Regions from separate parts of the Solwaraspora sp. WMMD1047 genome, predicted to be linked through region 2. Evidence: riboswitches for the same ligand, from Rfam matches in the RefSeq annotation. Region 2 holds a riboswitch; each other region holds the start of a gene.
What was found. A riboswitch is a leader RNA that binds a small molecule or an ion and turns the genes downstream of it on or off. The one in region 2 is predicted to bind cobalamin.
Positions count from the first base shown of each region.

Region 1: it holds a riboswitch for cobalamin, as region 2 does, so the genes downstream of both, O7627_RS32260 (iron ABC transporter permease) here and O7627_RS26500 (CbtB-domain containing protein) in region 2, are expected to answer to the same signal.
Region 3: it holds a riboswitch for cobalamin, as region 2 does, so the genes downstream of both, O7627_RS01250 (ABC transporter substrate-binding protein) here and O7627_RS26500 (CbtB-domain containing protein) in region 2, are expected to answer to the same signal.

Region 1 is NZ_JARUBL010000001.1:7,055,475-7,058,687, reverse strand. It holds gene O7627_RS32265 (YcaO-like family protein) at 1-1,296, shown strand, start outside; cobalamin riboswitch at 1,343-1,538, shown strand; gene O7627_RS32260 (iron ABC transporter permease) at 1,626-2,681, shown strand; gene O7627_RS32255 (ABC transporter ATP-binding protein) at 2,678-3,213, shown strand, end outside.
Region 2 is NZ_JARUBL010000001.1:5,812,342-5,815,554, reverse strand. It holds gene O7627_RS26510 (precorrin-2 C(20)-methyltransferase) at 1-1,113, shown strand, start outside; gene O7627_RS26505 (cobalt-precorrin-6A reductase) at 1,014-1,862, opposite strand; cobalamin riboswitch at 1,935-2,108, shown strand; gene O7627_RS26500 (CbtB-domain containing protein) at 2,141-2,335, shown strand; gene O7627_RS26495 (CbtA family protein) at 2,351-3,148, shown strand; gene O7627_RS26490 (hypothetical protein) at 3,198-3,213, shown strand, end outside.
Region 3 is NZ_JARUBL010000001.1:275,116-278,328, reverse strand. It holds gene O7627_RS01255 (iron ABC transporter permease) at 1-305, opposite strand, end outside; gene O7627_RS01250 (ABC transporter substrate-binding protein) at 316-1,245, opposite strand; cobalamin riboswitch at 1,335-1,476, opposite strand; gene O7627_RS01245 (M14 family zinc carboxypeptidase) at 1,513-3,213, opposite strand, start outside.

The sequences.
Region 1 (3,213 bases), 1.2 Mb from region 2:
GACCCCCGCACCGGAGTGGTCAGCCGCATCGAGCCCTATCCTCGTCACCCCCGCCTGCCGCAGGCCCTGCACCTGGTCCGATCGGTCATCAGTGACACGACGGCGTTCAGCGGGTGGCGCAGCGACCCGTCCGGCATGGGCGCGGCGCTGTGGGATCCGGGCGCCGCCACCGGCGCAGCGCTCGGTGAAGCCGTCGAACGTTACTGCGGCAACCTGGTCCCGCCGGGGTTGCGTGTCGCGTCGTGGCGCACGCTGACCGACTGCGGTGAGCAGGCCATCGACCCGGCAGGGCTGCCGCTGTACGCGACCGGCCAGTACACCGCCGCCGGGTTTCCGTTCGTGCCGTTCACCCACGATCTGCCCGCCGAGTGGGTCTGCGGCCATCGGCTGCCCGACGGCGGACCGGTCTGGGTTCCGGCCGCACTGGTGTGGACGAGCTACCTGTTCCGGGACCTGCCCGCCACCGTCGCCACGGCGTACGCCGGCATCGGGGCAGGAACCTCGACCGACGCCGCCGTGGCCAGCGCGCTGGCCGAAGCCATCGAACGGGACGCGATGACCCTGACCTGGATGACCAGCCGCACCGGGACGCGTCTGCCGATGCCGGACCGGCTGGCGGGCCTGGCCGCCGGCGCCGATGGAAAGCTGCGGACAAGGCTCTGCCGCTTCCCCTCCGATCTCGGGATGCCGGTCCTCGGAGCACTGGTGCACGACACCGCCGACGGATACGTCACCCTCGGCACCGCCTGCCACCCCGACAGCGACACCGCCGCCGGCAAAGCCTTGGCCGAGGCGCTGCACATCCAGATGGTGATGCGCGATCTCGACGATCCCCACGGTGCCTTCGCCGCCGTGGCCGCAACCCCCGGCAGCCCACTGAAACCCTGGCGCGCCGACCGCGCCTACCTCGACGACTATCGCAGCGACTGGCACGACGCCACCGACCCCGGCTGCCACATGCAGGCATACCTCGATCCGCGGCTGGCACACGCGCTGATCGAAGTCGTGGACGGATGGCCGGCCGAACCGGCACCGATCAGCCCCGGTCAGCCCGCCGCCACGGCAACCCTTCGTGCCCGGCTGCTCGTCGACACCGTACGCGCGAAGGGTTTCGACGTCGTCGCCGTCAACGTGACCACACCCGATGTTCGTGCGGCCGGGCTGCGGGTCGTGCGGGTGGTCGTCCCCGGCCTTTACAGCAATGCTGCGGCCGCGTTCCCGCTTCTCGGCGGTGCTCGGCTCGGGCAGGCTCTCGCAGACGCCGGCGCGCTGCGGCTCACGCCGCTGCCGCACTGATCCCACGGCGACGGGACGCAGCAGGTCGGCAGGTGCGTGGCATGCGTGGCATGTGTTACCTTCCGGTCGTCCGAACCAAGTCGCGGTAGTGGGAAGCCGGTGCGAATCCGGCACTGCCCTCGCAGCTGTGACCGGGGAAGTGTGTACCCGTACAGGACGCCACTGGGCTTTGCGGCCCGGGAAGGCGGGGTGCCCGCGACGATCCGGGAGTCAGAAGACCGACCACGACTTGCTGTGCAACGGCTCTACGAGGTGTGGAGAAACCGTGGTCGATGTCATGCCTCCCCGGAGGCACCCGCAACAACGCCTGATGGCTGGTGGGCGCGGGCGTGCCCGCCCGTAGGCTGCCGTCCATCGCCGTCATCGGTGTTCTGCTCGTCGTCACCACCGCCTGCCTGACCGCGGCGGTCAGCCTCGGGCCGGTCCAGGTCAAGGCAACCACGGTGTGGGGGGTCACCTGGAATCACACCGGCGGGCTGCTGCTGGACCCGGTCGCGGTGACCTGGCCACGCGGCGACGAGCAGATCGTATGGCTGGTACGCCTGCCGAGGGCGGCGCTGGCCGCCGCCGTCGGCGCCGGGCTCGCCGCGGTGGGCGCGGTCATGCAGACACTGCTGCGCAACCCGCTGGCCGACCCTTACCTGCTGGGCGTCTCCTCCGGCGCCTCGGTGGGGGCCGCCGCCGTGGCGCTGCTCGGCGTGCTGTCCAGTTGGGGTGTGTATGCCCTGCCGGCCGGCGCGTTCCTGGGCGCGCTGCTGTCGGTGCTGCTCGTCGTCACGCTCGGCCGCGGCGGTGGGAGGACCGGACCCGTGCGGATGGTGCTCGCCGGTGTCGTGGTGTCGTACGTGCTGTCGGCAGCGACAAGCTACCTGGTGATCACCTCCCCCGACGACGAGGCGGTTCGCGGTGTGCTGTTCTGGCTGCTCGGTACCGTCGCCGGCGCCCGCTGGGACATCGTGGCCCTGACCATCGCCGTCGTACTCGCCGGTGGGGTCGTGCTGCAGGCTCGGGGGCGAGCACTCAATGCGCTCACCGGCGGCGAGGAGTCCGCCGCCACCCTCGGCGTGGACACCACCCGGGAACGCTCCCTGCTGTTGGTCGTCGGCTCCCTGATCACCGGGGTAGCCGTCGCCGGGGCCGGGGCCGTCGGGTTCGTCGGGCTGATGGCCCCGCACGCGGTACGGCTCGTCCTGGGGCGCAGCGACCATCGAATCGTGCTGCCCGTGGCGATGCTGGCAGGCGCATCGTTCCTGGTGCTGGCCGATCTCGCCGCCCGGACCGTGGCAGCTCCCCGGGAGCTCCCGCTCGGCGTGCTGACGGCGTTGTGCGGCGGCCCGTTCTTCTTCTGGTTGCTGCGCCGCAGGGTCGCGGACGGCGCCGGATGATCCTCGAATTCGACACCGTCACTGTGCACCTCGGCGGCCGTGACCTCGTCCACGAGGTGTCACTCACCGTCCGGCGCGGCGCCCTGGCCGGCGTCCTCGGCCCGAACGGCGCCGGGAAGACCACTCTGCTGCGCACCGGTTACCGCGCGCTGCGGCCGTATCCGGGTGACGTCCGGCTGGACGACGAGAGCGTGCCGGGCATGCGCCCCAAGACGCTGGCCCGGCGACTCGCCGTCGTGTTGCAGGAACGCGACCACGCCTTGGAGATGAGCGTCGACGACGTTGTCGCCCTCGGCCTCACCCCGCACAAGCGGGCCTTCGAATCCGACACCGCCGACGATCATGCCTGGATGGCCGCCTGCCTGCAGCGCGTCCATGCCGCCCATCTGACCGGGCGGGCCTTCACCACGCTGTCCGGCGGTGAACGGCAGCGGGTCCTGATCGCCCGCGCACTGGCACAGCGGGCCGAGCTGCTGGTGCTCGACGAACCGACCAACCACCTCGACGTCGCCGCCCAGCACGACGTGCTGCG
Region 2 (3,213 bases):
GCCGTACTCAAGCTGGGTCGGACCTTCGGGGAGGTCCGCACCGCGCTGGCCGACGCGGGTCGGCTCGACGAGGCATGGTACGTCGAGCGGGCCACCACGAACCGGTCCCGGCAGCTGCCCCTGGCGGAGGTCGATCCGGCGGCCGTGCCGTACTTCTCGATCGCGATCGTGCCGAGCCCGGCGAGCGCGGCCGCGACCGCCGCGGACGCCGGCCCGGGGAACGCCGCCGTGGCCGCCGGATCGGACGACGCGGCGCCGGCCGGGAAGCCGCCGGACCGCGGCGAGGTCGTGGTGGTCGGTCTGGGGCCGGCCGGTCCCGGCTGGCGGACGCCGGAGGTGACGCGGGCACTGCGGGAGGCCGAGCATCTGATCGGGTACGGGCCGTACGTCGACCGGGTTCCGCGCCGGCCCGGGCAGCACCGCCACACCTCGGACAACCAGGTCGAGGCCGACCGGGCCCGGCACGCGTTGGAGCTGGCCCTGGCGGGGTCGCGGGTCGCGGTGGTCTCCTCGGGCGATCCCGGGGTGTTCGCGATGGCCACCGCGGTGCTGGCCGTCGCGGCCGATGACGATCGGTTCGCCCGGGTGCCGGTCCGGGTGCTGCCGGGGCTGACCGCGGCCCAGGCGGCGGCGAGTCGGGTCGGCGCGCCGCTCGGCCATGACTACGCGGTGTTGTCGCTCTCCGATCGGCTCAAGCCGTGGCCGGTGATCGAGGCCCGACTTGCCGCTGCCGCCTCGGCCGACCTGGTGATGGCGATCTACAACCCGGCCTCGGCGAGCCGGCGTTGGCAGGTGGCCGCCGCCCGTGACCTGTTGCTGCGGCACCGGGCCCCGGGCACCCCGGTGGTGGTCGCCCGGGACGTCGGCGGGCCGACCGAGTCGGTCACCCTGGTGGAGCTCGGCCGGCTCGATCCCGACACTGTGGACATGCGCTGCCTGCTGATAATCGGCTCGTCGACCACCCGGGTCACCCGGCGGCCGGACGGTACCGCCGTGGTCTGGACGCCCCGCGACTACCCCGCCGACGGCCCGGCAGTGCCGGCAGGCGGTCCGGCGGTGCCCGCCGACCGCCCGGCTGTGCCGGATGGTGGCCCGGCCGCGGCGGCCGGCTGAGCGGACCGGGCCAGCCAGTCGAGTGCCCCGGCGACATCGGAGACCACATCGGCCGGCCGGCTGGCCGGGTCCGGCGGTGGCCGGTCGATCATCACCACCGGTAGCGAGAGCTCCCGGGCGGCGGTCAGCTTGCCGATTGTCAGCGAACCGCCGCTGTCCTTGGTCACCAGCACCTCGATCCGGTGCCGGCGGAGCAGTTCGGCCTCCCGGGCGGCGTCGTACGGGCCCCGGGAGAGGAGGACCCGGACGTTGGCCGGGACCGGCTCGTCCGGCGGGTCGACGAACCGGGCCAGGAACGACAGCTCGGACCGGCCGGTGAATTCGGCCAGGTGCTGCCGGCCGGTGGTGAGGAAGATCCGCCGCCCGAGCTGGGGCAGGAGGGCCGCGGCCTCGGCGTAGCCCGGCACCCGGTGCCAGCGATCGCCCGGCTGCGCCGTCCATCCCGGACGTTCCAGCCGCAGGTGGGCGGCGCCCACCTCGGCGGCGGCGACCACCGCGGCGGTCCGGATCCGGGCCGCGTACGGGTGGGTGGCGTCGATGACGGCGGTGATGCGTTGCTCGGCCAGCCACCGGGCCAGCCCCGCCGGACCACCGAACCCGCCGATCCGGACCGCGCCCACCGGCAGCCGCGGATCGCGTACCCGACCGGCCAGCGAGGAGATGATCATCACGTCCGGCCGGGGTACCAGCGTGGCGGCCAGCTCGCGGGCCTCCGCCGTGCCGCCCAGAATCAGGACCCGGGTGCTCATCCGGGCACCATCGCACACCCGTGGGCCGGCGGCCGGGCTGGCCCGACCATTGTGGCGGGGGCTGACCGGCGGCTACGCTGCCAGAGCCGCGGTGTTCGGGAAGCCGGTGTGAATCCGGCGTGGTCCTCGCCACTGTGACCGGGGAGTGCTCGTCCGCTCCGCCACTGGGTCGATGCCGATCTGGGAAGGCTGGACGGGCGCGGTGATCCGGGAGCCAGGAGACCGGCCGCGGCACAGCAAGGTAATCGCCACGAGGAATGGACGAGAGGATTACCGCGATGCCCCCTGTCACCGTGCCCGCCGCGACCGCGCCGATCCGGGTGCCCGCCCTGGCCTGGCTCGCCGTCGCGTTCGCCGTCGCCGTCGTCTACCTGGTGCTCCAGGAGAACGGCGCCGTGCTGGCGAGCTACGCCGAGTACGTACACGAGTTCACCCACGACGGGCGCCACGCGCTCGGCGTGCCCTGTCACTGAGCCCGGGGCGCTCCGATGCGGACTCTGACGCTTGGTTTCGTACTGCGCCGGGGCCTGCTGGCCGGCCTGATCGCCGGGCTGCTGGCTGCCCTCGTCGCCCTGCTCCTGGTCGAACCCGCCATCGACGCTGCGCTGGTGGTCGAGGAGGCGCGCTCCGCCGGCGAACCCGGCGGCCACGAGCATGAGCTGGTCGGCCGTGCCATGCAGGTGGTTGGCGGGATGGTCGCGGCGGTGCTGGTCGCGGTCAGCCTCGGCCTGGTGCTGGCCGTGGTCTTCGCCCGGGTCCGGCACCGCCTGCCGGGCGGCACCGACCTGGCCCGGGCCGCGGTACTGGCCGGGTGCGGCTTCGTGGCCGTCTCTCTGCTACCCGCGCTGAAATACCCGGCCAATCCGCCCGGCGTGGGCGACCCCGCCACGGTGACCACCCGCACCTGGCAGTACTTCAGCCTGATCATCGCGGCGGTCGGTTTCACCTGGCTGGCGTTCCTGGTCCGGGACGGGCTGGCCGGCCGGGGCTGGTCCGGGTCGCACGCCGCCGCCGGGGCGGTGCTGGCCGGGGTGCTCGGCAACCTGCTGGTCCTGGTGGCCTGGCCGGCGACTCCCGATCTGGTGCCGGCGGACGTGCCCGCGGGGCTGCTCTGGGAGTTCCGGCTCGCCTCCATCGCCGAGCTGGCCACCCTGTGGGCCGGTCTCGGATTCGCCTTCGGGCTGTTGCTGACGCCGCGCACGGCGGCCGGCGGCGGCGCGGGTACAGCGACGGACCCGGGCTCGACGCCGGACCCGGCCACGGTGGCCCCACCGGCCGCCGGCTGATCCGGCGGGCGGGGTGGCGCCGCCGCCCGGTCGGCCGCTGGGCTGCGTGCTGACGTTGTGCCGGG
Region 3 (3,213 bases), 5.5 Mb from region 2:
AGCAGGTACGGGTCGGCGAGCGGGTTGCGGAACACCCCCTGGTAGCAGCCGCCGGCCAACGCCAGCATGCCGCCGACCAGCAGCCCGAGGACCACCCTCGGCAGCCGCAGCTCGGTGACGATGGCCGCCTCCCGCTCGGTCAGGCCGCTCTCCAGGCGTACCCCGGGGAGCAGGTCGAGCAGTTCCCGGGCGACCCCGCCCGGTGGCAGGCTGACCGGCCCGAACGCCAGGCCGGCCAGACCCGCCAGCCCGACCGCGAGCAGCCCGACCGCCAGCCACCAGGGCCGCAACCGGGCCACTCTCACGGCCGGTCGCTCACGCCGGCACCTTGGCGACCGCGTCCACGATCGCCCGGACCAGGTCGACCACCCGGGGCCCCCAGCGGGAGGCGATGTCGTCGTCCAGGGCGACGACCCGGCCGTCCCGGACGGCGCTGATCCCGGCCCAGCCGCCGCGCGCGGCGACCGTCTCGGCCGACTGGGCGCAGCACTTGGTGTCGGCCAGGAAGACGAAGTCCGGGTCGGCGGCGATCAGCACCTCCTCGGAGAGCTGCGGGTAGCCGCCGGCCGCCCCGTCGGTGTCGGCCGCGTCGGCGATGTTCGCAAGGCCCACCATGGCGAACAGCGACCCGACGAAGGTCTTGCTGGTCACCGTGTAGAAGGTCGGGTCGAGCTCGTAGTAGTAGGTGAGCGGCTCCGACCGGGTGGGCAGGTCGCCGACCAGCTTGCCGATGTCGTCCTTCATCCGGGTCACCACGTCGGCGGCGGCGTCCCGGTTGCCGGTCAGGGTGCCCAGCTCGTCGAGCTGCCGGTAGGTGTCGTCCAGGGTGACCGCGGCCGACGCCAGATAGACCGGGATCTTGAGCTGGGTGAGTTGGTCGACGACCTTGTTCGTGTCGTTGGCGAGGACCACCAGGTCCGGGTTCTGGGCGGCGATCGCCTCCGCGTTCGGCTGGAAGCCGGAGAGTTCGGTCCGGGGCGCCTCGGGCGGGTAATTGGAGTTGTCGTCGACCGCCGTCACCTGGCCGCCGGCGCCGATCGCGAAGAGCATCTCGGTGGCGGTCGGCGACAGCGAGACGATCCGCTCCGGGCGGGCGTCGAGGGTGACCTCGCCCACCGTCACCGGATAACTGGCGGCGCTGCTGCCACCGGTGGCCGGTTCGCCGGCGGAATCGTCGGCGCAGCCGGCGAGGGTCAGGGCCACCGCCGCGAACGCGGCGGCCAGAATTCTCGGGGTACGTCTCATCGGTCCTCCTGTCGGTCGAGGATCTGGTGCTTCGCCGACAGGGGACACCGCTGCGCGCCGCCCGCCCGCGAGGCGCCCCTCCTCGAGAGCGCTTGTCGCGACCAGTCCGCAGGCGACCTGGCTCGGCCCCCCCGGTCAGAGGGGCATCACAGTTGCGGGACAGCGCCGGATTCGCACCGGCTTCGCTACGGGGTGGTCGGAAGAACGGTAACGCACCAGGTCCCGGCCGATCCGGTCGGCCGGGACCCGGCTGCGTCGCGGGTCGGTTCAGGAACTGGTGATGGTGACGTTGTCGACGGCGGCCTCGACCAGGCTCGCGGTGGCGGCGTCCGCCGCCGACACCACGATCCGGACCGACTGCCCGGCGTACGGGGTCAGGTTCAGGTTGGCCACCGCCCAGCTTCCGTTGCGGTTGGTGGCCGCGCCGGCCTGGCTGAACAGGGTGGTCGTACCGCCGCTGTGCACCACGCTGACCCGCAGGTAGTCGGCGGACGACGAGTTCGAGCCGTGCGCGAGATACCAGGCCAACGAGAGGGTGAGGGTGCCCGAGGAGGGCAGCGCGATGGCCGGCGACTGGGCCGTGGTGACCCCGCCGTCCAGGTCGTAGTCGCCGGCTCCGGAGCCGGCCAGCCGGCCGGTGACCAGGTCGTTGCTGCCGGCGTACGGGGTGAGCTGCTTGGCGCCGCTGGAGTTGGTCGCCTGGGCGGCACCCCGCTCGAAGGCACCGGTGGTGGCGGTGTCGGTGCCGGCCGGGTTGACCGTCCAGCCGGTCGCCGTCTCGAAGGTGTCCGACCAGACGGTGGTGCCGCCGCCGGTCCCGCAGTACTCGGCCTGCTTGCCGATCGCCCGGTACGGGCAGTCGGCGTACTCGCTCAGGATCAGCACCGCGTCCCGGTTGCGGGAGGTCTGGGCGGAGATCACCTCGTCGGGCGGGTAGAAGCCGCCGCCGGAGGCGGACCCGGGGTACATCTCGAAGGTGTACGCCCAGATGCCGTGGGTGGCCCACATCCAGTCGATGCTGCTGCCGTCGGTGATGTAGAGGTCGGAGGACTGTTCCGGGGTGTAGCCGTTGGTGGCCGCCAGCTGGGAGCCGATGGTGGCGAAGGTGTTGTACTGGTCGGCGCTCATCCCGGGTGCGGTGTTGGCGGTGGTGTAGCCGTACGGCCAGAGCACCAGCTGCGAGTAGGTGTGGAAGTCGATGTTGGCCTTGATCTGCTGCGTCCCGCCGACCACCCGGCTGTTGACGAAGTTGCGCAGCGCGCTGGTCTCCGGCGCGGAGAACGCCGACGGGCCGCGGTAGGTGTCCGACGAGGTGGACGACGACGAGCCGCCGCAGCAGCCCCAGTTGAAGCTCCAGTTCCGGTTCAGGTCGGTGCCCACGTAGGACGATCCGCTGTTCGGCTGCCGGTTCTTGCGCCAGGAGCGGTAGGAGCCGGTGGCGATGTCGTACTCGCTGCCGTCGGGGTTGACGGTGGGGATGATCCAGAGTTCCCGGGTGTTGACGACGTTGGTGATCCGGGAGTCGCTGCCGTAGTTGTCGGTGAACATGTTGAGCAGGTAGACGGCCATCTCGACGGTGAGGTGTTCGCGGGCGTGCTGCTGGGAGTTGAAGAGGATCTCCGGCTCGTTCTCGTCGGTGCCGACGTTGTCGGAGATCTTCACCGCCATCAGGTCGCGACCCTCGTACGAGGAGCCGATGCTGATCTTGCGGGCGATGCTCGGGTGGTCGGCGACCACCTTGTTCACGGCCGCGGTCAGCTCGGCGTAGTTGTGGTAGGCCGAGTCGGCGGGTGGGAAGTCGAGGATGCCGACCCCGTCGTCGGACCGGTCGGGCAGCGCCGCGATCGCCTCGAGTTCGAAGCCGAGCGCCTGGATCGCCCGCGCTTCGGCGCCGGTCGCCGAGACGTGCAGGACGCCGTGTTCGGAGTAGTCGATGGCGGCGCCGGTGCGGGCCACCGCGTTGCGGTC